Thiocapsa rosea: one gene and its partner. Each later gene encodes a partner of the first gene's protein in a complex. Links are inferred from orthologs where the notes say so. Each region holds a gene or a part of one and is shown on either strand. Other genes may lie near its edges.

Evidence for each region.
Region 2: the proteins of secA (region 1) and secY are in contact, whole or in part, in a crystal structure (PDB 3DIN), measured with the Thermotoga maritima proteins. The link is inferred for Thiocapsa rosea from one-to-one orthologs. Residues at the interface, in WP_004082002.1 of Thermotoga maritima: Glu261, Ala262, Arg263, Lys300, Ala301, Arg302, Thr303, Ile304, Ile305, Leu323, Tyr324, Asp325, Pro326, Val329, Ser330, Tyr333, Ile336, Lys340, Phe345, Val349, Glu363, Phe364, Tyr374, Ser375, Gly376, Gly377, Glu393, Ile395, Thr482, Ser483; in WP_004081795.1 of Thermotoga maritima: Glu108, Gly109, Glu110, Glu111, Ala236, Glu237, Arg238, Arg239, Ile240, Thr241, Ile242, Gln243, Tyr244, Ala245, Arg246, Arg247, Val248, Thr249, Gly250, Arg251, Arg252, Val253, Tyr254, Gly256, Ala257, Ser258, Thr259, Tyr260, Leu261, Pro262.

The regions. Positions count from the first base shown.
Region 1 is NZ_RBXL01000001.1:868,801-883,571, reverse strand. Bases 5,015-8,389 are described here. They hold secA (preprotein translocase subunit SecA), read left to right. Parts: upstream 5,015-5,336; coding sequence 5,337-8,189; downstream 8,190-8,389. Other genes in these bases: argJ (bifunctional glutamate N-acetyltransferase/amino-acid acetyltransferase ArgJ), read left to right, coding at 8,198-8,389. In the rest of the region: cell division protein FtsA, read left to right, coding at 1-789; cell division protein FtsZ, read left to right, coding at 998-2,173; lpxC (UDP-3-O-acyl-N-acetylglucosamine deacetylase), read left to right, coding at 2,425-3,336; BDD21_RS03945 (DciA family protein), read right to left, coding at 3,333-3,887; BDD21_RS03940 (M23 family metallopeptidase), read left to right, coding at 4,216-4,980; more of argJ, read left to right, coding at 8,390-9,454; BDD21_RS03925 (Nudix family hydrolase), read left to right, coding at 9,475-10,401; DNA gyrase inhibitor YacG, read right to left, coding at 10,488-10,673; cell division protein ZapD, read right to left, coding at 10,864-11,631; BDD21_RS27725 (hypothetical protein), read right to left, coding at 11,895-12,071; BDD21_RS03910 (B12-binding domain-containing radical SAM protein), read right to left, coding at 12,148-13,608; BDD21_RS03905 (YdcF family protein), read right to left, coding at 13,682-14,350; BDD21_RS03900 (hypothetical protein), read right to left, coding at 14,560-14,771. UniProt on the Escherichia coli protein: Required for protein export, interacts with the SecYEG preprotein conducting channel.
Region 2 is NZ_RBXL01000001.1:191,913-205,809, reverse strand. Bases 10,629-13,580 are described here. They hold secY (preprotein translocase subunit SecY), read left to right. Parts: upstream 10,629-11,404; coding sequence 11,405-12,757; downstream 12,758-13,580. Other genes in these bases: rpsK (30S ribosomal protein S11), read left to right, coding at 13,381-13,580; rpsM (30S ribosomal protein S13), read left to right, coding at 12,986-13,342; rpmJ (50S ribosomal protein L36), read left to right, coding at 12,787-12,900; rplO (50S ribosomal protein L15), read left to right, coding at 10,952-11,386; rpmD (50S ribosomal protein L30), read left to right, coding at 10,759-10,965. In the rest of the region: fusA (elongation factor G), read left to right, coding at 1-978; tuf (elongation factor Tu), read left to right, coding at 1,001-2,191; rpsJ (30S ribosomal protein S10), read left to right, coding at 2,196-2,507; rplC (50S ribosomal protein L3), read left to right, coding at 2,518-3,168; rplD (50S ribosomal protein L4), read left to right, coding at 3,175-3,786; rplW (50S ribosomal protein L23), read left to right, coding at 3,783-4,079; rplB (50S ribosomal protein L2), read left to right, coding at 4,112-4,939; rpsS (30S ribosomal protein S19), read left to right, coding at 4,959-5,237; rplV (50S ribosomal protein L22), read left to right, coding at 5,250-5,582; rpsC (30S ribosomal protein S3), read left to right, coding at 5,593-6,270; rplP (50S ribosomal protein L16), read left to right, coding at 6,274-6,687; rpmC (50S ribosomal protein L29), read left to right, coding at 6,687-6,887; rpsQ (30S ribosomal protein S17), read left to right, coding at 6,884-7,156; rplN (50S ribosomal protein L14), read left to right, coding at 7,251-7,619; rplX (50S ribosomal protein L24), read left to right, coding at 7,633-7,950; rplE (50S ribosomal protein L5), read left to right, coding at 7,965-8,504; and 7 more genes. UniProt on the Escherichia coli protein: The central subunit of the protein translocation channel SecYEG. Consists of two halves formed by TMs 1-5 and 6-10.

The DNA of each region.
Region 1 (14,771 bases):
TGCGGCGTGCGGCTCGAAGCCCGCGTGCACATGGTCACGGGTGCGGTGAGTGCCGCCCAAAACATCATCAAGTGTATTCGCCGCTGCGGGCTCGAGGTCGACGATCTGGTGCTCGCGCAGCTCAGCTCGAGCTATTCGGTGCTCGGCGACGACGAGAAGGAGCTCGGCGTCTGTGTCGTCGACATCGGCGGCGGGACGACGGATCTTGCCGTCTTCACCGACGGGGCGATTCGCCACACCGCGGTGATCCCGATCGCCGGCGATCAGGTGACCAACGACATCGCCGTGGCGCTGCGCACGCCGACCCAGCATGCCGAGCTGATCAAGGTCAAGCATGCCTGCGCCTTGGCGCAGCTGGCGGCCAACAGCGAGTCCATCGAGGTGCCGAGCATCGGCGATCGCCCGCCGCGCAGGCTCTCGCGCCAGACCTTGGCCGAGGTGGTCGAGCCCCGCTACGAGGAGCTTCTGACCCTGCTGCACAACGAGCTGCGCCGCAGCGGCTTCGAGGATCTGGTGGCGGGCGGCGTGGTACTGACCGGCGGCAGCTCGAAGATGGACGGTCTGATCGAGCTGGCCGAGGAGGTCTTCCACATGCCGGTGCGGCTCGGAGTCCCGCAGTACGTGATCGGGATGGACGAGGTGGTGAACAATCCAATCTATTCGACCGGCGTGGGGTTGCTGATGTACGCGCGTCAGCACCGCTTCTCGCGGCGTCCGGAGATCGGAGATTCCGCCGGGCTGCGTGGGGCTTGGTCACGGATGCGCAGTTGGTTCCAGGGCAATTTTTAGTGCAACCGCGTTTGGCGTTGATCCTGCTGAAAGCGGATTGATGATGGGGTGTTTCGTCAAGCCCCGTCGGTCGGGGGGCCGCGGCCTGCGGTCTCGGGCCGCGACGCATCCCGCGTCGCGGCGGTGTCGGGGGGGCGTGCGCGCCGAGGCGCGCACGTACGAGGTTTCATAGGTCGTGCAACGAACGAATTCGAGAGGAGACAACAGCATGTTTGAGCTCATGGATACCCACAGTCAGAACGCCGTCATCAAGGTCGTGGGCGTCGGGGGCGGGGGCGGGAATGCGGTCAATCACATGGTCGCCGCGACCATCGAAGGGGTCGACTTCATCTGCGCCAATACCGACGCTCAGGCGCTGAAGAGTTCGCAGGTGAAGACCATCCTTCAGCTCGGTGCCGGCATCACCAAAGGTTTGGGTGCCGGTGCCGATCCTGAGGTCGGTCGCAACTCCGCGATGGAGGACCGCGATCGCATCCAAGAGGCCCTGGAGGGTGCGGACATGGTCTTCATCACCGCCGGCATGGGTGGCGGGACCGGTACAGGTGCCGCGCCGATCGTGGCGCAGATCGCGAAGGAGCTGGGTATCCTGACGGTCGCCGTCGTGACCAAGCCGTTCCCGTTCGAGGGGACCAAGCGTCGCCGCATCGCCGAGGAAGGGATTGCGGAGTTGGCCAAACACGTCGACTCCTTGATTACCATTCCCAACGAAAAACTTCTGGCCGTTCTGGGCAAGGAAATGAGTCTGCTCGGTGCCTTCAGCGCCGCCAACGACGTGCTGTTGCATGCGACCCAAGGCATCGCCGAGCTGATCACCCGTCCGGGATTGATCAACGTCGACTTTGCTGATGTGAAGACGGTCATGTCCGAGATGGGCGTGGCCATGATGGGAACGGGTGCTGCGCGCGGCGAGCATCGTGCCCGCGAGGCCGCAGAGGCCGCCATCCGCAGCCCGCTGCTGGAGGATATCGACCTTGCAGGAGCGAAGGGCATCCTGGTCAACATCACCGCCGGACTGAGCCTGACCATCGGCGAGTTCGACGAGGTCGGCAACACGGTGCGTGATTTCGCCGACGACGATGCCACGGTCGTGGTGGGCACCGTGATCGATCCGACGCTGGACGACGAGTTGCGGGTCACCGTCGTGGCGACCGGGCTGGGCGAGCGTCGCGTCATGCTCAAACGCCAGGTGGCACAAGAAACGGCCGCGATGCATCTGGTCAGCAGCGTGGGCGGCAACGAGAGCGCGCCGAACTACAACGACCTGGGTCGGCCCGCCATCTATCGCCGGGGCGGCGGCGCCGGCGCCGCTGTGGCCGAAGCCGTGGTCGAGAATGACCTCGATTATCTGGATATCCCGGCATTTCTGCGGCGCCAGGCCGATTGATCAGGGGTTTCCCTGTATCGAATAGTTCTTTTAAAACAGGCATCTTCAAAATGGTTCGTTGTTGATCTTGATAAACGTCGGGGAAAACCCTAAGCTTGTCGGCAGGTGGCTCGCATGCGAGCCGCAAAACAACATGACGAATGGAAAGCGATCGTGGCTCGGGCGTGGACTCGCCGGGTCACGACCGGTCGTCGATCAGCCGGCAACGGATGCCGACAGCCGCCATGGCTTGCGATGGGAGACCTCGACCGATGCTCAAGCAGCGTACCTTGAAGAATGTGATCCGGGCGACCGGCGTCGGCCTGCACACCGGCGAGAAGATCCCGTTGACCTTGCGGCCGGCGGCGCCCGATACGGGGATTGTTTTCCGTCGGGTGGATTTGGACGTGCCCGTCGAGATCAAGGCGACACCCTTCAATGTCGGCGATACTCGGCTGTCGACGACATTGGTGAAGGGGGATGTTCGCGTCTCGACGGTCGAGCACATCCTCTCGGCCTTTGCCGGGCTCGGGATCGACAACGCCTATGTGGATGTCGGCGCCGCCGAGGTGCCGATCATGGACGGCAGCGCCGGGCCATTCGTCTTCCTCGTCCAGTCGGCCGGCGTCGAGGAGCAGAACCGCGCCAAGCGTTTTATCCGGATCAAGCGGCCGGTCGAGGTTCGGGACGGCGACAAATACGCGCGCTTCACGCCGTACAACGGGTTCAAGGTGGAGTTCTCGATCGACTTCGATCATCCCGCGTTCCATGCGCGATCCAACCGTGCGATCGTCGACTTTTCGACCTCCTCCTTCGTGAAGGAGATAAGCCGGGCACGTACCTTCGGTTTCCTGCGGGAAATCGAGGCATTACGTGCACAGAATCTCGCGCTCGGCGGCAGTCTCGACAATGCCGTGGTGGTCGACGAGTATCGTGTCCTCAACGACGAGGGTCTACGTTACGAAGACGAGTTCGTGAAGCACAAGATCCTGGATGCGATCGGCGACCTCTATCTCTTGGGGCACACCCTGATCGGATCCTTCCAGGCGCACAAGTCCGGGCATGCACTCAACAACACCCTGCTGAGGGCTTTGGTGGCCGACGTCAGTGCTTGGGAAGAGGTGGTGTTCGAGGACTCCGCGGAGTCTCCGATCTGCTATGCACACCCGGTGGCGCTGGCCTAGTCCGATCGCGCAGCAGGCGTCTTAACGATACCGGGCGATTCCGGCGAGTCCCTGTTGTCCCCGGCCGCCGTCATGGCGGCCGGGGCATGATTGTTTGCAAAACGTCGAAAGACCTCGGCTAAGGCCGGATCCGACATCCCTTCCGCTGCGCCGAGGAGATGGGCGCGAGTCTGTTGGGTCAGTCGCCCGCCGCCGTTCGGTTGTCTCTCGACCGTCCCTCGCGGTTTTGGCCCGAGGGCATCCATTCCATCGCGTTCCGAACGGACGCGGACCTGAGCAACCACCTTGGCAACGCCTTCGCGCTCGAGGGCTCGGGTCAGATCCTCGATCATGAAGCGTGCGCGGGTGACCCAAGCCGGCGAATCGAGAAAAAGCGTCAGGATCCCATCGCTCAACACGACGTCGCGACAGTGCGCACGCAGCGGGTCGGGCAACCGGCTCAGGACCATGCCGAGCAGTGCCAATTCACGGTCGCGATGCTCAAGATGCCGGCGAATCAGGCGGTTGGATTGAAGTAGCTCGCGGACATGGGCCAATCCCGGACGAAGCATCGGAGGTTTACCTCGGTATGCGCAAGGCCTGAGCAAACGGAGTCCCGATGTTTGCCCACGGCGAAAAACGAATCGACCTGAGGCGCGATTGTGGCGACAATCATGCCATATGCCCAGTGCTCATCAGTTAGAGACCAAAGCAGAGTAAACAACGATGCACCACCTCGATCGACGAAAAACCGCTCGCGGACAGGCCGTTATAGCGCTCTTGGCCGTTGTCTTGTTCACCTTGGCCGGTGGAGGATTAGGATTCTGGATCGGTCACTATCAAAATATGACGACACTTGTCGACAACCGTGCCCAGCAGCCTGCAAGAGTTCCCCGATCATTGCCCGCACCTCTGACCCCCGCACCCCCACCCGCTGCTACCGAAGATCTCGATGTCATCGCCTCGCGTGTCGGCGAGATGCAAGCCGAGCTTCTCAGGCTGAATGCACTCGGCGAACGTCTGGTGCAGATGTCAGGATTGAATCCCGAAGAGTTCGATTTCACGGACCCGCCGCCGCGTGGCGGTGCCGAAGACGGTCCGGCACGAGACTTCACGATTCGCGAGATCGCCAGCGAACTCGGCAGCATGGTCAGCCTGGTGCAGGATCGCAAGCGTAAGCTCGAGGTCCTCGAAGATGTCATCATGGACAAGGGCCTCGCCGCGCAGGCGATGCCCTCCGGTTGGCCGGTCCGCTCCGGTTACATCACCTCGAATTTCGGTTTTCGGGTCCATCCCATCAAGAAACGACGCCTCTTTCACGAGGGTGTCGACTTCGCAAGCCCACGCGGCACGCCGATTGTCGCGGTTGCCGACGGTGTCGTGACCTTCAGCGGTCGCAAGGGCGGATACGGGCGGATGGTCGACATCCGGCATGTCAACGGGCTGGTCACGCGTTATGCCCATAACCAGGACAACCTGGTCAAAGAGGGCCAGATGGTCCGGCAGGGACAGAAGATCGCGACGGTCGGATCCTCCGGAACCGCGACCGGCCCGCATGTCCACTTCGAGGTTCTCAAGGACGGCAAGGCGGTCGATCCTTTCCGTTACATCGACCGTCAGCCCCGGCCCGTGCTGGCCGGCGGGTCCGAGGATCAACCCGGTTAAACCGCGCCCAGCGCGATATGCGAGGTTTTTGGATGGGATCGGCCCCGGCAGACTCGGCGGCCGTTGGAGCCGGCGCGGTTTAAGATTTTAAGAATATATTATTTTAAACCGCGTCCCCGCCAAAGGCCGTGGATGCACCAAACGGCGGTCTCACACGAAAATTCAGCATCTCGCTCTGGACGCGGTTTAGGGCTCGGGGCTCGCTGAATCGATCGGGGTGCACGGGGATCTGCGGGCCATTTGTGCAGGCAACGGCCGCCGACCCCGGCCCCGGGCGCGCATCCGATGCCACCTGCGGTTGTCCTTGAATTCCGGTATCATGGCGGGATTTTCCCGACAGGTCTCAAACGTATCCGATGGTCAAGCATCTGTTCAAGAAGGTCTTCGGCAGCCGGAATGACCGGCTCGTCAAGACATTGCTCAAGTCCGTCGCACGGATCAACGCCCTCGAGCCCGAGCTCGAGCCACTCTCCGATCAGGCCCTGGCCGCGAAGACGACTGAGTTTCGGGAGCGTCTTGCCGCGGGCGCCGATCTCGACAGCTTGATCCCCGAGGCATTCGCGGTCGTGCGCGAGGCGTCCAAGCGAACGCTCGGCCTGCGTCACTTCGACGTGCAGATGGTCGGCGGCATGGTGCTCAACGACGGGAAGATCGCCGAGATGCGCACCGGCGAGGGCAAGACCCTGGTCGCGACCCTCTCGGCGTACCTCAATGCGCTTCCGGGCAAAGGCGTTCACGTCGTCACCGTCAACGATTATCTGGCTCGGCGCGACGCCGCCTGGATGGGTCAAATCTACCATTTTCTCGGTCTGTCCACCGGCGTCATCAATTCGTCGGGCGGAACAGGTCCGGACTCGGCGTCGTTTCTCTTCGATTTGAGCTACGAGCCGCCGGTCGGTCAAGGTTACCGCCACATGCGCCCGGTCTCCCGCAAGGAGACCTATGCCGCGGATATCACCTACGGGACCAACAACGAGTTCGGGTTCGATTATCTGCGCGACAACATGGCCTTCGTGGCCGAGCAGCGCGTGCAGCGCGATCCCTTCTACGCGATCGTCGACGAGGTCGACTCCATCCTCATCGACGAGGCGCGCACCCCGCTCATCATCTCGGGTCCCTCCGAAGGGAGCACGGATCTCTACAAGCAGATCGACAAGGTCATTCCGCGACTGACCCGTCAGCCCCCCATCACCAACGAAGAGGGTCAACCCGACTTCGGTCCCGGTGATTATTCGGTCGACGAGAAGGCGCGCCAGGTTTATCTGAGCGAGGAAGGTCACGAGCACGTCGAGCAGATGCTGGTCGAGATCGGTCTTCTCGCCGAGGAAGGCGGTCTCTACGATCCGGCCAACATCGTCCTGATGCACCACGTCTATGCGGCGCTGCGTGCGCACGCGCTGTTTCAAAAGAACGTTGAGTACATCGTGCGCGACGGCCAGATCATCATCGTCGACGAGTTCACCGGCCGCACCATGCCGGGACGGCGCTGGTCGGAAGGTTTGCATCAGGCGGTCGAGGCCAAAGAAGGGGTTGCGATCCAGCCCGAAAACCAGACGATGGCCTCGATCACCTTCCAGAACCTGTTCCGGCTCTATCCCAAGCTCTCGGGCATGACCGGCACGGCGGATACCGAGGCCTACGAGTTCCAACAGATCTACGGTCTGGAGGTCGTCGTCATCCCGACCAACCAGCCGATGGTCCGCGACGATCGGGGCGACCTCGTCTATCTGACCCAGGAGGAGAAGTACGAGGCCATCGTCGAGGATATCCGGGACTGCATCGCCCGCGGTCAGCCTGCCTTGGTGGGTACCGCCTCGATCGAGACCTCGGAGCTGATCGACCGACTGCTCGTGGAGCAGAAGATCCCGCATGAGGTCCTCAACGCCAAGCAACATGAGCGCGAGGCCGGGATCATCGCCCAGGCCGGCCGCCCCGGCGCCGTCACCATCGCCACCAACATGGCCGGTCGCGGGACCGACATCGTCCTCGGCGGCAATCTTGAGGCCGAACTCGAGGAGGCCGGTCCCGACGCGGATCGCGCCGCCATCCGCGCCGCCTGGAAGGAGCGCCACGCCCAAGTGGTGGCCGCCGGCGGTCTGCATGTCGTGGGTACCGAGCGGCACGAGTCCCGCCGTATCGACAACCAGTTGCGCGGTCGCTCCGGTCGCCAAGGCGACCCGGGCTCCTCGCGTTTCTATCTGTCGCTCGAAGACAACCTGATGCGTATCTTCGCCTCCGACCGCGTCGGCAAGATGATGCAGAAGCTCGGGATGCAGAAGGGCGAGGCGATCGAGCACCCCTGGGTGACGAAGGCGATCGAGAACGCCCAGCGCAAGGTCGAGGGTCGCAACTTCGATATCCGCAAGCAGTTGCTCGAGTACGACGACGTCGCCAACGATCAGCGCAAGGTCATCTATCGCCAACGCCGCGAGCTGATGGACAGTGTCGATGTCTCCGATACCGTCACCGCGATGCGCGATGATGCGCTGACGCGCCTGATCAACACCTATGTCCCGCCCGAAAGCCTCGAAGAGCAATGGGACGTCGACGGACTCGGCGCCGCCTTGAGCGAGCACTTCGGTGGCGACTGGCCGATCCGCAAATGGCTCGACGAGGACGATTCGCTCCACGAAGAGACGCTGCGCGCGCGGATCCACGACACCCTGACCGGGGCCTACACCGAGCGCGAGCAGCTTGTCGGCTCGCCGACCATGCGCCAGATCGAGACGGCGGTCATGCTCCAGACCCTGGATACCCACTGGAAGGACCATCTCGCCGCGATGGACTATCTGCGCCAAGGGATCCATCTGCGCGGCTACGCTCAGAAGAACCCCAAGCAGGAGTACAAGCGCGAGGCCTTCGAGATGTTCTCCGCGATGCTCGACAGCATCAAGCACGACGTCGTCGCCACGCTCGCCAAGCTCCAGGTGCAGACGCAGCCGGGTGCCGCGGCCGAGCCGGCTGCGGGGCTCGGGGCAGCGCGAGAGCGCGAGTTCGAGTTCAAGCACGAGCGCTTCGAGGGGTTCGGTCAAGGTCCCGGGTCCGAGGATGATGCGCAGCCCGACGGTCGCGATCGGGCGAGCACCCGCGGAGCCGAGGACGCGCACGCTCAACCCTATGTCCGCGGCGATCGCAAGGTCGGCCGCAACGAGCCCTGTCCCTGCGGCTCGGGCAAGAAGTACAAACAATGTCACGGCAAGGCGAGCTGAGCGACACCATGACGCGGTCCGAGCAGCCCCCGTCCGAGCCCATTGCATCCGATCAGGTCCAGTCGGAACAAACCTGGCTCCCCGTCGGGGGTGTACGCTTGGCCGCGGGTGCGGCCGGCATTCGTTACCAGGGGCGTGACGATCTGGTCATCCTGGAGTTCGCTCCCGGCAGCCGATGTGCGGCCGTTTTTACCCGCAATGCCTTCTGCGCAGCGCCCGTGCGGGTCGCCAAGGCCCACTTGGGTCAAGCGATGCCGCGCTACCTGCTGATCAACGCCGGTAACGCCAACGCCGGGACAGGTCGGCGCGGGATGGCGGACGCCGAGTCGAGCTGTGCGGCACTCGCCGTTGTCGGCGACTGTGTCGCCGAGGAGGTCCTGCCCTTCTCGACCGGCGTGATCGGCGAGCATCTGCCGGTCGCTCGCATCTCCGCGGCATTGCCGGGCCTGCTCAGCCGATTGGATGCATCCGATTGGCCCGCTGCAGCGCGGGCCATCATGACCACGGATCGGGTGCCGAAACTGGTCTCGCGCCGCTTCGAGATCGACGGGCGCACCGCCTCGATCACCGGTATCGCCAAAGGCGCCGGGATGATCTGTCCGAACATGGCGACTATGCTGGCCTTCATCGCGACCGATGCCGCCGTGTCGCCCGATCTGCTCCAAGCCTGTCTAGGCTCAGCGGTCGCTCGGTCGTTCAATGCCATCACGGTGGATGGCGACACCTCGACCAACGATGCGTGCGTGCTTGCTGCAACCGGGGCCTGCGGGAATTCGGAGATCCGCGACGGCGCGTCGCCGGGATACGCTGCACTCCAGTGCGCCGTCGATGCGGTCTGTGTCGAGCTGGCGACCGCCATCGTGCGCGACGCCGAGGGTGCGACCAAGCTGGTGACCGTGCAGGTCGAAGGCGCTGCGGATGTGGAGGAGGCTCGCGCGGTCGCCTACACCATCGCCCATTCGCCCCTGGTGAAGACGGCGCTTTTTGCGTCGGATCCCAATTGGGGCCGTATCCTGGCCGCGGTCGGACGTGCGGGTCTTCGGGATCTCGATATCGATCGGGTCAGAATCCATCTCGGCGAGGTCCTGATCGTGGCCGACGGCGGTCGCGCACCGGACTATACGGAGGAGGCCGGAGCCGCCGTCATGGCCGAGCCCGAGATCCTGATCCGCGTCTTGCTTGGACGGGGTCTGGCCGAGGCGCAGGTCTTGACCTGCGATCTGTCCTATGAATACGTTCGGATCAACGCCGAATACCGCAGTTGAGCGTCGATCCGATTCATGTGATGGTCGGCGCGATTTCCGACCCGGCTGGACGCGTGCTGGTCACCAAACGTCCCGATCATGTCCATCAGGGCGGGCTGTGGGAGTTTCCGGGCGGCAAGCTCGAGCCCGGCGAGTCGCCCGAGCAGGGCCTTGCGCGCGAGCTGGCCGAGGAGCTGGGTATCGAGGTCAGCGACAGCCGTCCGCTGATCCGCATCCGACACCATTACGGCGACCGCCATGTCCTGCTGGATGTCCGGTGTGTTCGCTCCTACACGGGCATTCCGGCGGGCTTGGAAGGGCAGCCCCTCGCCTGGCAGCGCCCCGAGACCATGGATCCGGCCTGTTTCCCCGCTGCGGATCGTCCCATCATCGCCGCGCTGCGCCTGCCCGGGCGGATGCTGATCACGGGTCCCGACCCGCTCAGGCCCGAGGTCTTCCTCGCGCGGCTCGCGCGTGCCGTCGCGGGCGGTATCAGGCTCGTTCAGCTGCGTGCGCATGAACTGGATCACGCCGACTATCGGAATCTGGCACGCGACGCCTTCAGGCTCTGCGAGCAAAGCGGTGCACGTCTCCTCTTGAATCGCGATCCGGGCGAGACGCTCGGTATCCCGCGTCACGGCCTGCATCTCCGCAGCCAGACCCTCGCCGGACTGAGCGGGCGTCCGGGTCTGCCCGACGATCTCGTGGGTGCCTCCTGTCACGACGCCGAAGACCTCTTGCGGGCGGCGCGCATCGGGCTCGACTACGCCCTGCTCTCGCCAGTCCAGCCGACCGCCTCCCACCCCGAGGCCGTGCCGCTCGGCTGGCGCCGCTTCGCCGAGCTGGCGGATGCGGCGACACTCCCGGTCTATGCGCTGGGCGGCTTGACCGGAGCTGATCTGGATCTCGCCCGTGAGCATGGTGCGCAGGGTGTTGCGGCGATTCGAGGCTTCTGGCCGATCGATTGATCGGTTAAACCGCGCCGGCTCCAGCGGTTGTCAAATCCGCCGGGGTCGATCCCACCCAAAACATCGCATACCGCGCCGGGCGCGGTTTAATGCTCGCTCATCGGCGAATCTTCGTCGGGATCGTCCTCCGTGCCGGGGATCCGGTGATTCTCGTCCAGCCACTCGCCCAAATCGACTAAACGGCAGCGCTTGCTGCAGAAGGGGCGCCATGGCGACTCCGGACCCCAAACGACCGATTTGCCGCAACGCGGACAGGAGACGATCGTGTCCATGGCTAAACCGCGTCCCGAGTGAAGATCGATGTTTCGCTGTCGTCGGCGGTTCGGTGCACGTCTAAGGATCCGTGCCGGACGCGGTTAAGGAGCAAAACGAAAACCTCTGAACCGCGTCCACCGATGAGGCGCTTGGTGGGTGCGAGGGCAGGGGTGGAGTCGAAACAATGCATGATGTGCAGGACGCGGTTCAAAAGACGCAGCAGGTGAGCTTGAAGGGGATGTTTTCCGGGATCTGAGCTGGCCGTCCTTGAGTGCCGGTCATCATGAAACGGATACTGAAGCGGCCCTTGTGCCCGCTGATCTCCGGATAGAGTGCACCGGTCCCGTTGATGCCGACCCGCACCATCTGCGCAGGCGCCTGCACATCGAGCGCCTCCTGGAAGAAACCGCCCTCCGCGAGCACCTGACGCGGTGATGCGCTGGTGCGGGCGAGCGAGAGGACGAGACGGATTGCCCGCTCCGCCGGTCGCAGATCTTGAAGCCAGTGGTCGATCCGTGCCTTCCTGAGCTCCGGTGCCTGGATGAGCCAGTGATGAAACTGCGGCAGATCGAAGCTGCAGGCGCCGCCCGGAATACTGCTGCGCTGGGCGACGCTCTTGAGAAGATCGTCCTCGCGGGCGATTTGCCCGATGGGTCCGGACAGGCCATGGACGCCGCCGACGGCATCCGCAAGGTCGCCGAGTACCTGCTCCAAGGCCCGTGGATCGACCCCGGGCTGATCCCCGAAACGCTTGAGCGTGGTCATGTTGCGCTCAAGCTCCTTGAGCAGCTCGTTCTTGACGTCTGCGCGTGCGGTCACCGCGGCAATGTCGAGCAAGGTCTCGACAGCGACTCGGGTCGCCCAGGCGTCGTACTGAGGTGCGAAGTGGTTGAGCCGCTCGAACAGATGCTCTATCCGCAGGAAGGTGCGGACGCGCTCGTTCAGCGGATGCTCGAAGGTCATCAGTGTCGACACAAAGGCGCCTCGGGGCTCGGCGCGATCCGGATCCGGTCATCTCGGCTCGGTCGGCGCGGTAATTGTTCGAATGTGGCGCACCACGCGATGCGGTGCGCGCTACCATGGCCGGAATTCTCCCGATTTCGCGAGGGGTTGTCACGCCCGCGCCGATCATCCGATCATCACGCCGGATACGGTCCTCGGGCACCGCATTGAACCGCCCCTCGTATCGAGGGCACCGCGGGTGCCCGAGGCGCGTTTCGAGCGCCTGATCCGCGAGCCTACTTCGTACTCTCCTTGAAGTCCTCGGTACCCTCCGAAACCGCCTTCTTGGCGTGCTGCCAGGTGTTTTTCGAGCCTTCCTTGATGTTGTTCCAGTTTTCTTTCGACTCTTGCTTGGTACAGGCCGTCAAGGCCGCGAGGGCGACCAGTAGGCCGACGATCGATGCCTTCGACATATTTCCTTTCCGCATGCTTGCTCTCCCGTTGTCATGAATCGCCCACATCGATTTGCGCCGGCGACGCGCCTCAGGCTCATCCTTCGGGACTGATCGCGGCGGCCGTTTTGCCCCGAAGCGCCGCGGGGTAGTCGCGATCGATGGACGCGAGACCCTGATGATACTTCCGGCCGGCGAGAGCGACCCTCATCATTTGATCGGGCGCGGCCAGATGGCGATTGACCCGCATCGGCACCTTTTCCAGGGCGACATGGGCCTGCTCGGCGAATGAGCGCACAAACTCGCGAAGCGGCAGCGCCGTCGGGGTCAGGGGATGCATGCAGTCGTGCAGGTCATGCGGGTTGTCGACCCAGATCCGCGGCTGCATGGCCTGATAGTCCGGGGTGCCGGGGGAGGGCGTGCAGACGGTGAAGCTGCACTGCACCGGCGGCAGTCGGCTGACGTAGTCGCGCAGTCTCGCGAACTCGAGCGCCCGGTATTCGGGCTGCACCATGAAGGCGGCATGCACGGCCACGTCCATCGCGCGCAGCCGCTCCAGGGCACGTTCGTTGGCGGCGACGGTTCCGCCTTTGGCCGCGCGCTTGAGCTCCGCGTCGCTCGGGAACTCGAAGCCGATAAAGGCCGCATCCAGGCCGATCTCGCGCCAGCGTCGCAGCAGCTCCGGGGAGCGGTTGACGGTGGTGGCGCGGGTCCAGGCGAAGTAGCGTTTCTTCACGCCGCGTGCCTCCAAGGCTTCGGCCAGCGCCCAGGCGAAGGGCTCGTCGATGAAGTTCTCGTCGTCGCAAAAATAGACGTGATCCACAGCCAATGAGGCGATCTCCTCGACCACGGACTGCACCGGACGCGTGCGGTGGATGCCGCCGCACAGATGCGGCACGATGCAGAAGGAGCACTTCATGCGGCAGCCCCAGGAGGTGCGGACCATCGCCACCCTCGGGAACAAGGGATGCCAGCGCGGCAGCTTCTCGCCGGTCCAGATGCTGCGGTAATGGCGGGTGTCCCAGAGGTCGCGCCTGGGCAGCGGCAGCATGGCGGGATCGGGAAACAAAGGCCAGAGCCGCTCCTCGTCGTCGCGCCAGCTCCGATTCGGCAACAGCACCTGCGGGATGTCTTCGAGCCCGCGGCCGGCGGCGAGCGCACCGACGATCTGTGCGAAGGGTGCGCATCCTTCGCCGCGGACGATGGCGTCGATCGCCTCGATCCGATAGTCCCGTGGGGCGACGGTCGCATGATGTCCGCCGACGACGATGGTTGTTCCGGGCAACGATCGGCGCACTCGGCTGGCGATCCGCTTGACGCTGGACGCCTCGTGGCTGTAGCCGGTGATGCCGACCAGATCGGGGCGAAAGCGCCGCAGGCTGTCGAGGAGGTCGAGTTCGGGCCAGGCGGCCAGGCGCAGATCCAGGATCCGGGTGTCGTGCTCGGGGCCGGCCGCGGCGGCCAGGTAGCCGAGCTCAAGGGGCTCCATGCGTTGAAACGCCTGAAGACCGAGAACGGACCTCAGTCGCGCCTTGGGTTTGATCAGCAGGATGTGCATACGGCTGGACTTCCTCGGCCACCGGGGAGCGGGGCGGCATTCGATGCTCGGGGCCGGCCGCGGCGGTCGCGCCTCAGGTCACCCGGGCGACCATGCGGCGGTTGCGGGTCAGGCGGGCCCAAGTCTTGCCGGTGGCGAACCAGGCGACGTAGAAGCCCTCGATCAGCCAGCGATGAAGGGACGAGGGGCGCAGCGCGGTGGCGACATCCTCGGCTGCGCAGAGTCGGTATCTCAGGCCGAGGCTGGTCGCCATCTGACCGACCCGGGCCAGGTGATAGCGATTGGAGACGAGTGTCAGCGGCTCGCGCGACTCGCTCTGGGCCATGAGCTCGCGCGCATTGCGCAGATTCGTCAAGGTGTCGTGCGAGGTCTGCTCCAGCGCAATGCGCAGCTCGTAATCGCCGGGGAGTTCGCGCAGCATCTGCTCCCCCGCCTCGGCCTCGGTGATGCGTGCCCCGCCTGTACGGCCTCCGAGGATCAGGATGCGGCGGCTCGAAACGGCCGCCACCCGCGCGGCCGTTTCGAGCCGTGCCCGATAGTCCCGGTCCGGTCGGTCCTCGACCAAGCGCTTGCCGAAGACCACGACCACGCCGGTTGCGCCATCGGCCTTCGTTCGCAGGCCGACCGCGAGCACGCGGGCGAACGCGACCAAGAACGGAAGCCCCAGCCCCGCGACCCCGACCAGACAGGTCAGCGCAAAGGTTCCGATCTCGTCCCGATCGATCGTTCCGGGTGTGCTCACGGTGTCTTCACGATCGAGGCTAAACCGCGTCCAGAGCGAGATGCTCGTTTTCGAGTGAGTTCGGCGTTTGGTGCATCGACGGCCCTTAGCGGGGACGCGATTTAAAATCATATCTTTTTTAATCTCTTAAACCGCGCCGGCTCCGGCGGTCGTCAAATCCGCCGGGGCTGATTTCATCCAAAAACATTGCATGCCGCGTGGGGCGCGGTTTAGAGCATCGATAGGTTCGCTCGGATCTGGTTGTCGAGGTTCGCGATCCAACTGTTGTAGTTGGAATGGATCGTCTGCTTCTCTTCGTTGTATTTCAAGTTCGTGCTGGCGCTGTAGCGAATGCTGTAACTGGACGTGGAGAAGGGGATCTCGACCTTCGCCATATGGTCGCGCAGGAAGATGGTGCCGACGATCATGCCCGGGCGGGTCT
Region 2 (13,897 bases), 680 kb from region 1 along the record:
ATCAAGGAGGTCCACGCCGGCGATATCGCTGCAGCGGTCGGGCTGAAGGATGTCACCACGGGTGACACCCTGTGCGATCTCAACAAGGTGATTACGCTCGAGCGTATGGAGTTCCCGGAGCCGGTCATCTCGGTTGCGGTGGAGCCCAAGACGAAGAGCGACCAGGAGAAGATGGGCGTCGCCCTCTCGAAGCTGGCGCAGGAGGATCCGTCCTTCCGCGTGCACACCGACGAGGAATCTGGCCAGACCATCATCTCCGGGATGGGCGAGCTGCATCTGGAGATCATCGTCGATCGGATGCGTCGCGAGTTCAAGGTCGAGGCCAACGTCGGTGCGCCGCAGGTCAGCTACCGCGAGACGATCCGCAAGAGCGTCGAGCAGGAAACCAAGTTTGCGCGTCAGTCCGGTGGACGCGGTCAGTACGGTCATGTCTATCTGAGGATCGAGCCGCAAGAGGCGGGTGTCGGATACGAGTTCGTCAACGCGATCGTCGGCGGTACCGTTCCGAAGGAATACATTCCGGCTGTCGACAAAGGCATCCAGGAGGCCATGAAGAACGGTATTTTGGCCGGCTTTCCGATGGTGGATATCAAGGTCACGCTCTACGACGGCTCCTACCATGAGGTCGACTCGAGCGAAATGGCCTTCAAGATCGCCGGCTCGATGGGCATCAAGGAAGGGGCGGCCAAGGCCAAGCCGGTCTTGCTCGAGCCCATCATGAAGGTCGAGGTCGTGACGCCCGAAGAGAACATGGGCGATGTCATGGGCGATCTGAATAGTCGTCGCGGCATGATCCAGGGGATGGACGATGCGCCATCCGGGAAGATCATCCGTGCAGAGGTCCCCTTGTCCGAGATGTTCGGCTATGCGACGGACCTCCGGTCGGCCACCCAAGGGCGGGCGACCTACAGCATGGAGTTCTGTAAGTACAACGAAGTGCCCGCCAGCATTGCCGAAGCGGTCTCCAAGAAACAGTAACGAGCGACAGGGGTAGAGTGGGATGTCCAAAGCAAAATTCGAGCGCAGCAAGCCACACGTGAACGTCGGCACGATCGGCCACGTCGACCACGGCAAGACGACCTTGACGGCGGCGATCACGACGCACCAGGCGAAGCAATTCGGCGGTGAGGCGCGCGCCTACGACCAGATCGACAATGCCCCGGAAGAGCGCGAGCGCGGGATCACGATCGCCACGGCGCACGTGGAGTACGAGACGAAGAACCGTCACTACGCCCATGTGGACTGCCCCGGCCACGCCGACTACGTGAAGAACATGATCACGGGTGCGGCGCAGATGGACGGTGCGATCCTGGTGGTGAGCGCGGCGGACGGCCCGATGCCGCAGACCCGCGAGCACATCCTGCTGTCGCGTCAGGTCGGCGTGCCCTACATCGTGGTGTACCTGAACAAGGCCGACATGGTCGACGACGCCGAGCTGCTCGAGCTGGTGGAGATGGAAGTGCGCGAGCTGCTCTCGAGCTACGACTTCCCCGGCGACGACACCCCGATCGTGACCGGTTCGGCGAAGCTCGCACTGGAAGGCGACGCCTCCGAGATCGGCACCCTGTCGATCGACCGTTTGATGGAAGCGCTCGACACCTACATTCCGCAGCCCGAGCGTGCGGTGGACGGTGCCTTCCTGATGCCGATCGAGGACGTCTTCTCGATCTCCGGGCGTGGCACCGTGGTGACCGGACGCATCGAGCGCGGCATCGTGAAGGTCGGTGAAGAGGTCGAGATCGTCGGCATCAAGGACACCGTGAAGACCACCTGCACGGGTGTGGAGATGTTCCGCAAGCTGCTTGACCAGGGGCAGGCCGGAGACAACGTCGGCGTGCTGCTGCGCGGCACCAAGCGTGAAGACGTGGAGCGCGGCCAGGTGTTGGCCAAGCCCAAGTCGATCAATCCGCACACCCATTTCGAAGCCGAAGTGTACGTGCTGAGCAAGGAAGAGGGCGGCCGTCACACCCCGTTCTTCAACGGCTACCGTCCGCAGTTCTACTTCCGCACCACCGACGTGACCGGCGCCTGCGAGCTGCCCGAGGGCATCGAGATGGTGATGCCCGGGGACAACGTGAAGATGACGATCAAGCTGATTGCGCCGATCGCCATGGAAGAAGGGTTGCGCTTTGCAGTGCGCGAAGGCGGCCGCACCGTCGGTGCCGGCGTCGTCGCGAAGATCATCGAGTAAAGGCATGAACAACCAGAGAATTCGTATTCGCCTGAAGGCGTTCGACCATCGCTTGATCGATCAATCAGCTCGCGAGATCGTCGATACGGCCAAGCGTACAGGCGCACAGGTGCGTGGTCCGGTTCCGCTTCCTTCCAAGAAGGAACGCTTCACCATCCTCGTCTCGCCGCACGTCAACAAGGACGCGCGCGACCAATACGAGCTGCGGACACACAAGCGCCTGATGGATATCGTCGACCCGACCGACAAGACGGTCGACGCACTGATGAAATTGGATCTGGCCGCGGGCGTCGACGTCCAGATTAAGTTGAGCTGAGGACGAACCCATGGCGATCGGATTGATTGGGCGTAAGGCCGGCATGACCCGGCTGTTCAGCGAAGACGGCGACAGCATTCCTGTCACTGTCATCGAGGTGCAGCCGAACCGGGTCAGCCAGGTCAAGTCTGCCGAGACTGACGGCTATAGCGCGATTCAGGTCGCCTTCGGGAATCGGAGGGCCTCGCGCGTCACCAAGCCGATGGCCGGCCACTATGCCAAGGCGGGTGTCGAGGCGGGCGAGTGCCTGCGCGAATTCCGTCTGGAGAGCGGCGAGGGTGCCGATCTCGCCGTCGGCTCCGAGATTTCGGTCGACATCTTTGCGCCCGGCCAAAAGGTCGACGTGCGGGGAGTGACCAAGGGCCGCGGTTTCGCAGGTGCAATCAAGCGGCATCATTTTGCCGGTCAGGATGCAACCCACGGCAACTCGCTGTCGCATCGTGCCCCGGGCTCGATCGGTCAGAACCAGTCGCCGGGTCGCGTCTTCAAAGGCAAAAAGATGGCGGGTCACCTCGGCGCGGCCAATCGCTGCACGCAGAACCTCGAGGTCGTGCGTGTCGACGCCGATCGGCAGCTTCTGTTGGTGCGCGGCGGCGTTCCCGGTCCGACCGGCGGCCGGCTGGTCGTGTTGCCGTCCGTGAAGCACAAGAACAAGGGTTAAGCACTCATGGAGCTCACGATACGAAACGATGCCGGCGGGTCCAGTCTGCAGGTTGCAGACGCCGTCTTCGGGGTCGACTACAAGCCGGGTCTGATTCACCAGGTCGTCAACGCCTACATGGCCGGCGCGCGCGCCGGAACCCGGGCGCAAAAGACGCGTGCCGAGGTCTCGGGCGGCGGCGCGAAGCCGTGGCGGCAGAAAGGCACCGGTCGGGCACGTGCGGGTAGCTCGCGCAGTCCGATCTGGCGCTCGGGCGGCGTGACCTTCGCCGCGAAGCCGCAGGATTACAGCCAAAAAGTCAACCGCAAGATGTATCGCGGCGCAGTGCGCTCGATTCTGTCCGAGCTGGTCCGCCAAGGGCGTCTGGTCGTCGTCGACGATCTGCATGTCGAGGCACCCAAGACCAAGGAGCTGCTGGCGCTTCTGAAGCGCCACGAGCTGACGGACGTGCTCATGTTGACCGACGGCTTCAACGACAACCTTTACTTGGCCTCGCGCAACATCCCGAAGGTCGATGTGATGGCGGTTCAAGACGTCGACCCGGTCAGTATGGTTGCCTTCGACACCGTGCTCGTCACCGAGGCGGCAGTGAAGTACCTGGAGGAGCGGCTGGCATGAACAACGAGCGTCTCATGAACGTCCTGTTGGCGCCGCTCGTCTCCGAGAAGACGACTCGGGCCGGCGACCTTGCCGGTCAATACGGTTTCCGTGTTGCGACCGATGCAACCAAGCGAGAGATCGCACGCGCTGTCGAGCTGATGTTCAACGTCAAGGTCGATGGGGTACAGGTGCTGAACGTCAAGGGTAAAAACAAGCGGCACGGCCAACGCCTCGGCAAGCGCAACGACTGGCGCAAAGCGTATGTGCGTCTCGAAGCCGGCCAAGACATCGACTTCGGCGGCGGCGCCTGAACGGGCCGGCCCACAGCAGCGGATAGACCAAGATGGCAATCGTAAAGACCAAACCGACTTCGGCCGGGCGGCGTTTCGTCGTCAAGGTGCAGTCGCCCGAGCTGCATAAAGGCGCGCCCTACGGGCCGCTCGTCGAGAAGAAGGCGAAGCATGGCGGGCGCAACAACCTCGGACGCATCACCGTGCGTCATCAGGGTGGCGGACATAAGCAGCACTATCGTCTTGTTGACTTCAAGCGCAACAAGGAAGGTGTTCCGGCGGTTGTCGAGCGGCTCGAGTACGACCCGAACCGTACGGCCCATTTGGCCCTTTTGAAATATGCCGACGGTGAGCGAGCGTACATCATCGCGCCCAAAGGTTTGGCTGTCGGTGGCCGTGTCGAGGCCGGCGAGGCCGCGCCCATCAGCGCGGGCAATTGCATGCCGTTGCGCAACGTTCCCGTGGGCACCCAGGTGCATTGTATCGAGATGCGCCCCGGTAAGGGTGCACAGATCGCGCGGGCCGCGGGCAGCTCGGCGCAGCTCGTTGCACGCGACGGCAAGAGTGCGACTCTGCGGTTGCGTTCCGGGGAGATGCGCAAGATTCATGTCGACTGCCGTGCCGTGATCGGCGAGGTCGGCAACAGCGAAAACTCTCTGCGCAAGCTCGGCAAAGCCGGTGCATCGCGCTGGCGGGGTGTACGGCCGACCGTCCGCGGTGTGGTCATGAACCCGGTTGATCATCCGCATGGCGGCGGCGAAGGCCGGACCTCCGGCGGGCGTCACCCGGTGACACCTTGGGGCGTGCCGACCAAGGGTCACAAGACACGCAAGAATAAGCGGACCGACGCGATGATCGTCCGACGTCGCGGACGCAAGTAAACAAGGCGAGGTTGAGCAAGTGCCACGTTCGATTCGAAAAGGACCCTTTGTCGACCACCATCTGATCAAGAAGGTCGAAGAGGCGGTCGCGCAAAACAGCAAGCGCCCCATCAAGACTTGGTCACGCCGTTCCATGGTGCTGCCCGAGATGGTTGGGTTGACCATTGCGGTCCACAACGGGCGTCTGCACGTGCCGGTGCTCGTCAACGAAAACATGATCGGCCACAAGCTCGGTGAGTTTGCATTGACCCGGACCTACCGGGGACATGCCGCCGACCGCAAGGCGAAGAAGCGCTAGCCGGAGATGGGGATGCGAGCCGAAGCAACACTGAAATATGCACGGGTCTCGGCCCAAAAGGCCCGGCTGATCGCGGACATGATCCGCGGGCGCGACGTCGAAGAGGCCCTGAACACCTTGACCTTCAGCACGCAAAAGAGCGCGCTGATCATCAAGAAGGTTCTGGAGTCGGCGGTCGCCAATGCCGAGCACAACGAAGGCGCCGACATCGACGAACTGAAGGTCGCGTCGATCCAGGTCGACGAGGGCCCGACTATGAAGCGGATCCGCCCGCGTGCTAAAGGTCGTGCGAATCGGATCATGAAACGCACCAGCCACATCCGGCTGACCGTGGCGGAAGGCTAAGGGGACCAGCATGGGACAGAAAGTTCATCCAACCGGCATCCGCCTTGGCATCGTCAAGGACTGGACCTCGAAGTGGTACGCAACGTCGAAGGACTATGCGAATTTCCTCAATACCGACATCGAGGTGAGGTCCTTCCTGCGCAAGGAATTGGCCAAGGCGTCGGTGAGTCGAATTCAGATCGATCGCCCGGCCAAGAATGCCCACATCACCATCCACACGGCACGTCCGGGTGTGGTGATCGGCAAGAAGGGCGAGGATATCGATAAGCTGCGTGCCAAGGTCTCCAAGATGATGGGGATCCCGGTTCACATCAGCATCGAGGAGATCCGTAAGCCCGAGCTGGATGCGCAGCTCGTCGCCGAAGGGATCGCGCAGCAGCTCGAGCGCCGCATCATGTTCCGACGCGCAATGAAGCGCGCGATTCAGAACACCATGCGGCTCGGCGCCGAAGGCGTTCGGGTCAACGTTGCCGGTCGTCTGAACGGTGCCGAGATTGCACGGACCGAGTGGGCGCGCGAGGGCCGAGTCCCGCTGCATACGCTGCGTGCCGACATCGATTACGGCTTCGCCGAGGCGCGGACCACCTACGGTGTGATCGGCGTGAAGGTCTGGATCTTCAAAGGCGAGGTATTCGGTGATCAGATCCCCGAGGAACCGGCGCCGAAGGCGTCCGCAAGAAGGGGTTAAGTCATGCTGCAACCAAAACGCACAAAATTTCGCAAGCAACACAAAGGCCGCAACCGTGGTCTTGCGCAGAGCGGCAACAAGGTCAGCTTCGGCGATTTCGGGTTGAAGGCGGTCGGCCGCGGTCGACTCACGGCGCGCCAGATCGAGGCCGCGCGACGTGCCATCACGAGAAAGGTCAAGCGTGGCGGAAAGCTCTGGATCCGCGTATTTCCGGACAAGCCGGTGTCCAAGAAGCCACTCGAAGTCCGTATGGGTAAGGGCAAGGGTAACGTGGAGTATTGGGTGGCTCTGATTCAGCCGGGCCGCGTGCTCTACGAGATCGAGGGCGTGACCGAAGAGCTGGCCCGCGAGGCGTTCGAGCTGGCTGCGGCCAAGCTCCCGGTGCAGACCACCTTTGAGAGACGGATGATCCTGTGATGAAGGCGAACGAGCTTAGAACGCGCAGCCCCGAGGACCTCCAGAAGGAGCTGATGAACCTGTTGCGCGAGCAATTCAACCTGCGGATGCAGAGGGGCACCGGACAATTGTCCAAGCCCTCGCAAATGAAGGCCGTGCGTCGGGAGATCGCTCGTGTGAAAACGATTATGGGCGAGCAGAAGGCGGGTACGACATCATGAGCGAAGAGACGACCAGCAATCCGAGCAGCAACCGGACACTCGACGGACGGGTGACCAGCAGCGCGATGGACAAGACCGTCACGGTGCTCATCGAGCGCAAGGTCAAGCATCCCTTGTACGGCAAGTTCATGCGTCGCTCGACCAAGATCCATGCTCACGACGAAGAGAACGCCTGCTCCGAAGGCGATCTGGTTCGGGTCGAGCAGTGCCGTCCGTTGTCCAAGACCAAGACGTGGCGCTTGATCGAGATCATCGAAAAGGCTCGTTGAGACCGGTCGTGGAGGCCCCGCTTCCGAGAGGATCGCGGTGGACGCCGAGAAAACAGGTCATCCGAGCAGCACAACAGGTTTTAGGTAAACAACAATGATTCAGATGCAGACCGATCTCAGCGTCGCCGACAACAGCGGCGCACGGCGGGTGCAGTGCATCAAGGTGCTCGGCGGATCGCATCGGCGTTACGCGGGCATCGGCGATGTCATCAAGGTCACCGTCAAGGACGCCATTCCGCGTGGCAAGGTCAAGAAGGGCGATGTCTACAACGCGGTCGTGGTGCGTACGCGCAAAGGCGTGCGCCGTCCGGATGGCTCGACCGTGCGTTTCGACGGCAACGCTGCCGTCCTCTTGAACAACCAGCTTCAGCCGATCGGGACCCGTATCTTCGGGCCGGTGACGCGCGAGCTCCGCGGCGAGCGGTTCATGAAGATCATCTCGCTCGCGCCTGAAGTTTTGTAGGGGGCCGGGAGAGATGCAGAAGATCAAGAAGGGTGACGACGTCATGGTCATCACCGGCAAAGACAAAGGCAAGCGAGGCACGGTGTTGAAGGTGCTCGACAAGGATCATGTGGTTGTCGAGAACATCAACATTGCCCGGAAGCATCAGAAGGCGAATCCGCAGGCCGGCGAGCCGGGCGGGATCGTCGACAAGGTGATGCCGATCCAGGTGTCCAACGTCGCGCTCTACAACCCGCAGAAAGGCGGCCCGGATCGAGTCGGTTTCAAGATTCTCGAAGACGGCCGAAAGGTGCGCGTATTCAAGTCGGACGGCGAAGTCGTCGACGTCTGACCGAAGGAAACGAGATGACCAGACTACAGAAAGATTACCAGGATCGTATCGTCGGCCAGTTGCGCGAGCGGTTCGGCTTCAAGAGCGTCATGCAGGTTCCGCGCATCGAGAAGATCACCCTCAATATGGGTGTCGGCGAGGCGATCGCGGACAAGAAGGTCATGGATAACGCCGTGGCCGATCTGCGTCTCATCGCCGGGCAGCAGCCCATCGTGACCTTCGCACGCAAATCCGTCGCGGGCTTCAAGATCCGCGAAGGTTGGCCGATCGGCTGTAAGGTGACGCTGCGCCGCGAGCGGATGTACGAGTTCCTGGACCGTCTGGTCAGCGTCGCCATCCCGCGTATCCGCGACTTTCGCGGCCTGAGCGCGAAGGCGTTCGACGGACGCGGCAACTACTCGATGGGCGTGCGCGAGCAGATCATTTTCCCCGAGATCGATTACGACAAGATCGATACCTTGCGGGGTCTGGATATCACCATCACGACGACGGCGCGGACGGACGAAGAAGGGCGTGCGCTGCTCGAGGCGTTCCACTTCCCATTCCGCACCTGAGGTCGAGACGATGGCGAAAAAGAGTATGATCGCGCGCGATCACAAGCGCACCCTGATTGCAGCCCGTTTTGCCGGGAAGCGTGCGGCCTTGAAGGCCGTGATCAACGACCGCGGCGCAAGCGGCGAGCAGGTCGAAGAGGCGCTGGCGAAGCTGCAGCAGCTTCCGCGCGATGCCGGTCCGACGCGTCAGCAACGGCGCTGCCGGGTCAGCGGGCGTCCGCATGCGGTCTACCGCAAGTTCGGACTCTCGCGCAACAAGATCCGCGAGGCGGTGATGCGCGGCGATGCGCCCGGCGTCGTCAAGGCGAGTTGGTAAGATAGACATCTAGACCCCTACCGATGCGGTCAACCAGGCCGTGTCGGTTCATTGAAACCTGACGGGTATCGCACCGATGAGGTGGCCTGACCCCCGGAGAAGCTCATGAGTATGTCGGATCCGATTGCGGATATGCTGACGCGTATCCGCAACGGCCAGCAGCGCGGCAAGATCACGATCGCGATGCCTTCGTCCAAGCAAAAGGTCGCGATCGCGAACCTGCTGAAGGCCGAGGGTTACATCGCCGACGCGACCGTCGAGGCGAATGGCAACAAACCCGAGTTGGTGGTCAAGCTCAAGTATTTCCGGGGCAAACCCGTGATTGAGCAGCTTACCCGTGTCTCGCGTCCCGGCCTGCGGATCTACCGCGGCAAGGACGACCTGCCCAAGGTCTGGGCGGGACTCGGGATCGCGATCGTCTCCACGTCCCAAGGCTTGATGACCGACCGTGCTGCCCGCCAAGCGGGCCACGGTGGCGAGATCATCGCCTACGTCGCTTAAGAGGATCCGATCATGTCACGAGTCGCAAAGGCGCCGATTGTCCTGCCGAAAGGTGTGACGGTCGAGATCTCGGGCCAGGACGTCAAGGTCAAGGGCTCGAAGGGAACCCTGGAGTGGTCCGTCCACCCCGCGGTGAATCTGTCGCAGGTCGACGGAGAGCTCCGGTTCGCTCCTGCCGAAGGGCACGAGAATGCCTGGGCCATGGCGGGGACCACACGCGCTCTGCTGAACAACATGGTGGTGGGTTGCAGCACGGGTTTCGTGCGCAAGCTTTCGCTGGTTGGTGTCGGCTACCGCGCGCAGTCGAAGGGCGATGTGCTCAACCTGAGCCTGGGTTTCTCCCATCCGATCGATTATCCGGTTCCCGCGGGCATCACGATCGAGACCCCGAGCCAGACGGAGATCGTCGTCACGGGTGCCGACAAACAGCGCGTCGGTCAGGTTGCCTCGGAGATCCGAGGATTCCGGCCGCCGGAGCCCTACAAGGGTAAAGGCGTGCGTTACGCGGACGAAGACGTCCTGCGTAAGGAAGCCAAGAAGAAATAGGGGTCTCAGATACAATGGACAAGAAACAAGCTCGCTTGCGTCGCGCGACGCGGGCACGGGCGAAGATTCGCGAATTGGGTGTGTTTCGGTTGTGCGTTCATCGCACCCCGCGCCACATCTACGCCCAAGTCATCGCGCCCGAAGGCAACCGCGTCGTGGCCAGCGCCTCGACGGTGGAGCCGACGCTTCGCGAAGCCATTCCGGGTCACAAGGGCAACATCGGCGCAGCGGCGACCATCGGCAAGGCGATTGCCGAGCGCGCTCTTTCCGCCGGCGTCGAGACCGTAGCCTTCGACCGCTCCGGGTTTCGCTATCATGGCCGTCTCAAGGCGCTGGCGGATGCCGCGCGTGAGAGCGGGCTGAAATTCTAGGGGTAAGAGTATGGCGAACTTCAATCCGAAGAACGAGGGAGACGATCTCCTCGAGAAGCTGGTCGCGGTCAACCGCGTTGCCAAGGTCGTCAAGGGCGGGCGCCAATTCGGTTTCGCCGCCTTGACGGTGGTGGGCGACGGCAAGGGTCGCGTCGGTTTCGGTCGCGGCAAGGCCCGCGAGGTGCCGGTGGCGATCCAGAAGGCGATGGAAAACGCACGCAAGAACATGATCGAGGTGAAGCTCAACGGCAGCACCCTGCAGTACCCGCTCAACGGGCGGCACGGTGCGGCGAAGGTCTTCATGCAGCCGGCATCCGAAGGTACCGGGATCATCGCCGGCGGCGCCATGCGCGCTGTCTTCGAGGTTCTGGGCGTCCAGAACGTGCTGGCCAAGTGCATCGGGACGAACAACCCGATCAACGTGGTTCGCGCGACGGTTCAGGGGCTACGGACCATGAACGATCCCGAGACCATTGCCGCAAAGCGCGGTAAGACGGTCGCCGAGATCCTGGGGTAGACGATGGCCGACAAAAAGATGATGAAGGTGAAGCTCGTGCGCAGCGTTCACGGACGCCTCGCCAACCACAAGGCATGCGTGCGCGGTCTCGGCCTGCGTCGCATGAACCATGTGGTCGAGGTCGAGGACACCCCCTGCACGCGCGGCATGGTGAACACCGTGTCTTACATGGTTTCGATCGTGGAGGAGTCTCGCGATGCGGCTCAATGATCTCAAGCCCGATCCGGGCAGTCGCCCCGGCGCCAAGCGCGTCGGTCGCGGCATCGGCAGCGGCCTGGGCAAGACCTGCGGTCGCGGCCATAAGGGGCAGAAGTCCCGCAAAGGCGGCTTCCACAAGGTCGGCTTCGAAGGCGGTCAGATGCCGTTGCAGCGTCGTCTGCCGAAGGTCGGCTTCCGGTCCCGCACGGCGGCGACACGTGCCGAGGTTCGCCTGAGCGAGCTTGCACGCGTGGAAGGCGACACGATCGACCTGCTCGCCCTGGTCCAGGCCCGCGTTGTGAGCCAGTCGATCAAGAGCGCGAAGATCATTGCTTCGGGTGAGGTCGGACGGGCCTTCACGGTTCGCGGCGTGGGTGTCACCAAGGGTGCCCGTGCCGCGATCGAAGCAGCCGGCGGCACGATCGAAGACTAGCTTAAAGGCGCGAATCGGATGGCTAAGAATGTCGGATCGATGGGGCAGACGCTCGGCGGTATGGGGCGTCTGACCGAGCTGCGGGCGCGACTGCTGTTCGTGGTCGGTGCCCTCCTGGTCTATCGCATCGGGACCTTCATTCCGGTTCCGGGCGTGAATCCCGAGGCGCTGGCCATCCTGTTCGACCAAAACCAAGGCTCCATCCTGGACATGTTCAACATGTTCTCGGGCGGCGCCTTGGAGCGTGCGAGTCTGTTTGCGCTCGGGATCATGCCCTACATCTCGGCCTCGATCATCATGCAGTTGATGACGGCCGTGGTCCCGAAGCTTGAGCAGCTGAAAAAGGAAGGCGAATCGGGGCGTCGCAAGATTACCCAATATACGCGCTACGGCACCGTGGTCTTGGCGACCTTCCAGGCCGTGGGGATCTCGATGGCGCTGCAGGGACAGACCGCCGGGGGCTCGGCTCTGGTCAGCCATGCGGGCATGGGCTTCGTCTTTACGGCGACGGTCTCGTTGGTCACCGGAACGATGTTCCTCATGTGGCTCGGCGAGCAGATCACCGAGCGGGGCATCGGCAACGGCATCTCGCTGATCATCTTCGCAGGCATCGTCGCCGGACTGCCGTCCGCGCTGGGCGGGACCTTGGAGTTGGCTCGGACCGGTGAGATGAACTCTCTGGCGGTGTTGGCGCTGTTCGCCATGGCGCTTGCGGTGACGGCCTTCGTCGTGTTCGTCGAGCGAGGTCAACGTCGGATTACCGTGAACTATGCGCGGCGCCAGCAGGGGCGGAAGATGATGCAGGCCCAGAGTACGCATCTGCCTCTGAAGCTGAACATGGCCGGTGTGATTCCGCCGATCTTCGCCTCGAGCATCATCCTGTTCCCCGGCACATTGGGCCAGTGGTTCGGGAGCAGCGAGGACATGCGTTGGTTGGCCGACCTCACCTCGAAGCTGTCGCCCGGCGAGCCCGTCTATGTCCTTTTGTACGCGGCCGCGATCATCTTCTTTTGCTTTTTTTATACCGCCTTGGTCTTCAACGCCAAGGATACGGCCGACAATCTGAAACGCTCCGGGGCCTTCATTCCGGGGATCAGACCCGGCGAGCAGACGGCACGCTACATCGACACCGTGATGACGCGGTTGACCGCGGCAGGTGCGATCTACATCACCGCCGTTTGCCTACTGCCCGAGTTTCTGATCGTCGGTTACAACGTGCCTTTCTACTTCGGCGGCACCTCTTTGCTGATCGTCGTCGTCGTGGTGATGGATTTCATGGCCCAGGTTCAAGCTCACTTGATGTCACATCAATACGAAGGCTTGATGCGGAAGGCAAACCTAAAGTCGCCGGGCGCCGGCATGCTGCGCTGAGTGGCGCTCGAGTCTGAAGGAGAGAACAAATGAAAGTGCGAGCATCCGTTAAGAAGTTGTGCCGGAACTGCAAGATCATCCGTCGCAACGGCACCGTTCGGGTCATCTGCAAGGACCCGCGCCACAAACAACGCCAGGGATAGGATCTCGGGCTTGATTGAAGGCTAAGGTTTGATATACTACGCGGTTTACCCGCTTGGCAATTTGGATTTCAGGGGTTTCTAAGCTATGGCCCGTATCGCCGGCGTCAACATCCCGGACAAGAAGCACGCGGTCATCGCGCTGACTTCGATTTATGGCATCGGCCGCGTGCGTGCCGCTGTGATCTGCGACGCCGCCGGTGTACCGCGCGATGCCAAGGTTCAGAGCCTCACGGAAGAAGAGGTCGACAAGCTCCGCAACGAGGTCGGCAAGTTCTCCGTGGAAGGTGACCTGCGGCGTGAAGTGTCGATGAACATCAAGCGCTTGATGGACCTCGGCTGCAACCGCGGTATTCGCCACCGTCGCGGCTTGCCGTTGCGTGGTCAGCGGACCCGCACGAACGCACGTACCCGTAAGGGTCCGCGTCGTCCCATCAAACGATAAGGGCGCTTGGGCGCAGCGAAAGGGCTGGATAACCTCGAATGGCTAAACCGACTCGTACTGTCAAGAAAAAGATCAAGAAACAGGTGGCGGATGGGATTGCTCACGTCCACGCCTCGTTCAACAATACCATCATCACCATCACGGACCGCCAAGGCAACGTGTTGTCGTGGGCGACCGCAGGCGGCTCCGGGTTCCGGGGATCGCGCAAGAGCACGCCCTTCGCTGCGCAGGTCGCGGCTGATAAGGCCGGCCAAGCGGTCAAGGACTACGGTCTGCGCAACCTCGACGTCAACGTGAAGGGGCCCGGTCCGGGTCGCGAATCCGCGGTGCGTGCACTCAACAACGCCGGATTCAAGATCACGAGCATTACCGACGTGACGCCGATCCCGCACAACGGCTGCCGCCCGCCCAAAAAGCGGCGCGTCTGATACAGGAACAGGTAGAGACATGGCACGTTATACAGGCCCAACCTGCAAACTCGCACGGCGCGAGGGGACCGATCTCGCCCTGAAGAGTCGCGCGCGTTCGCTGGACACCAAGTGCAACCTCGAGAAG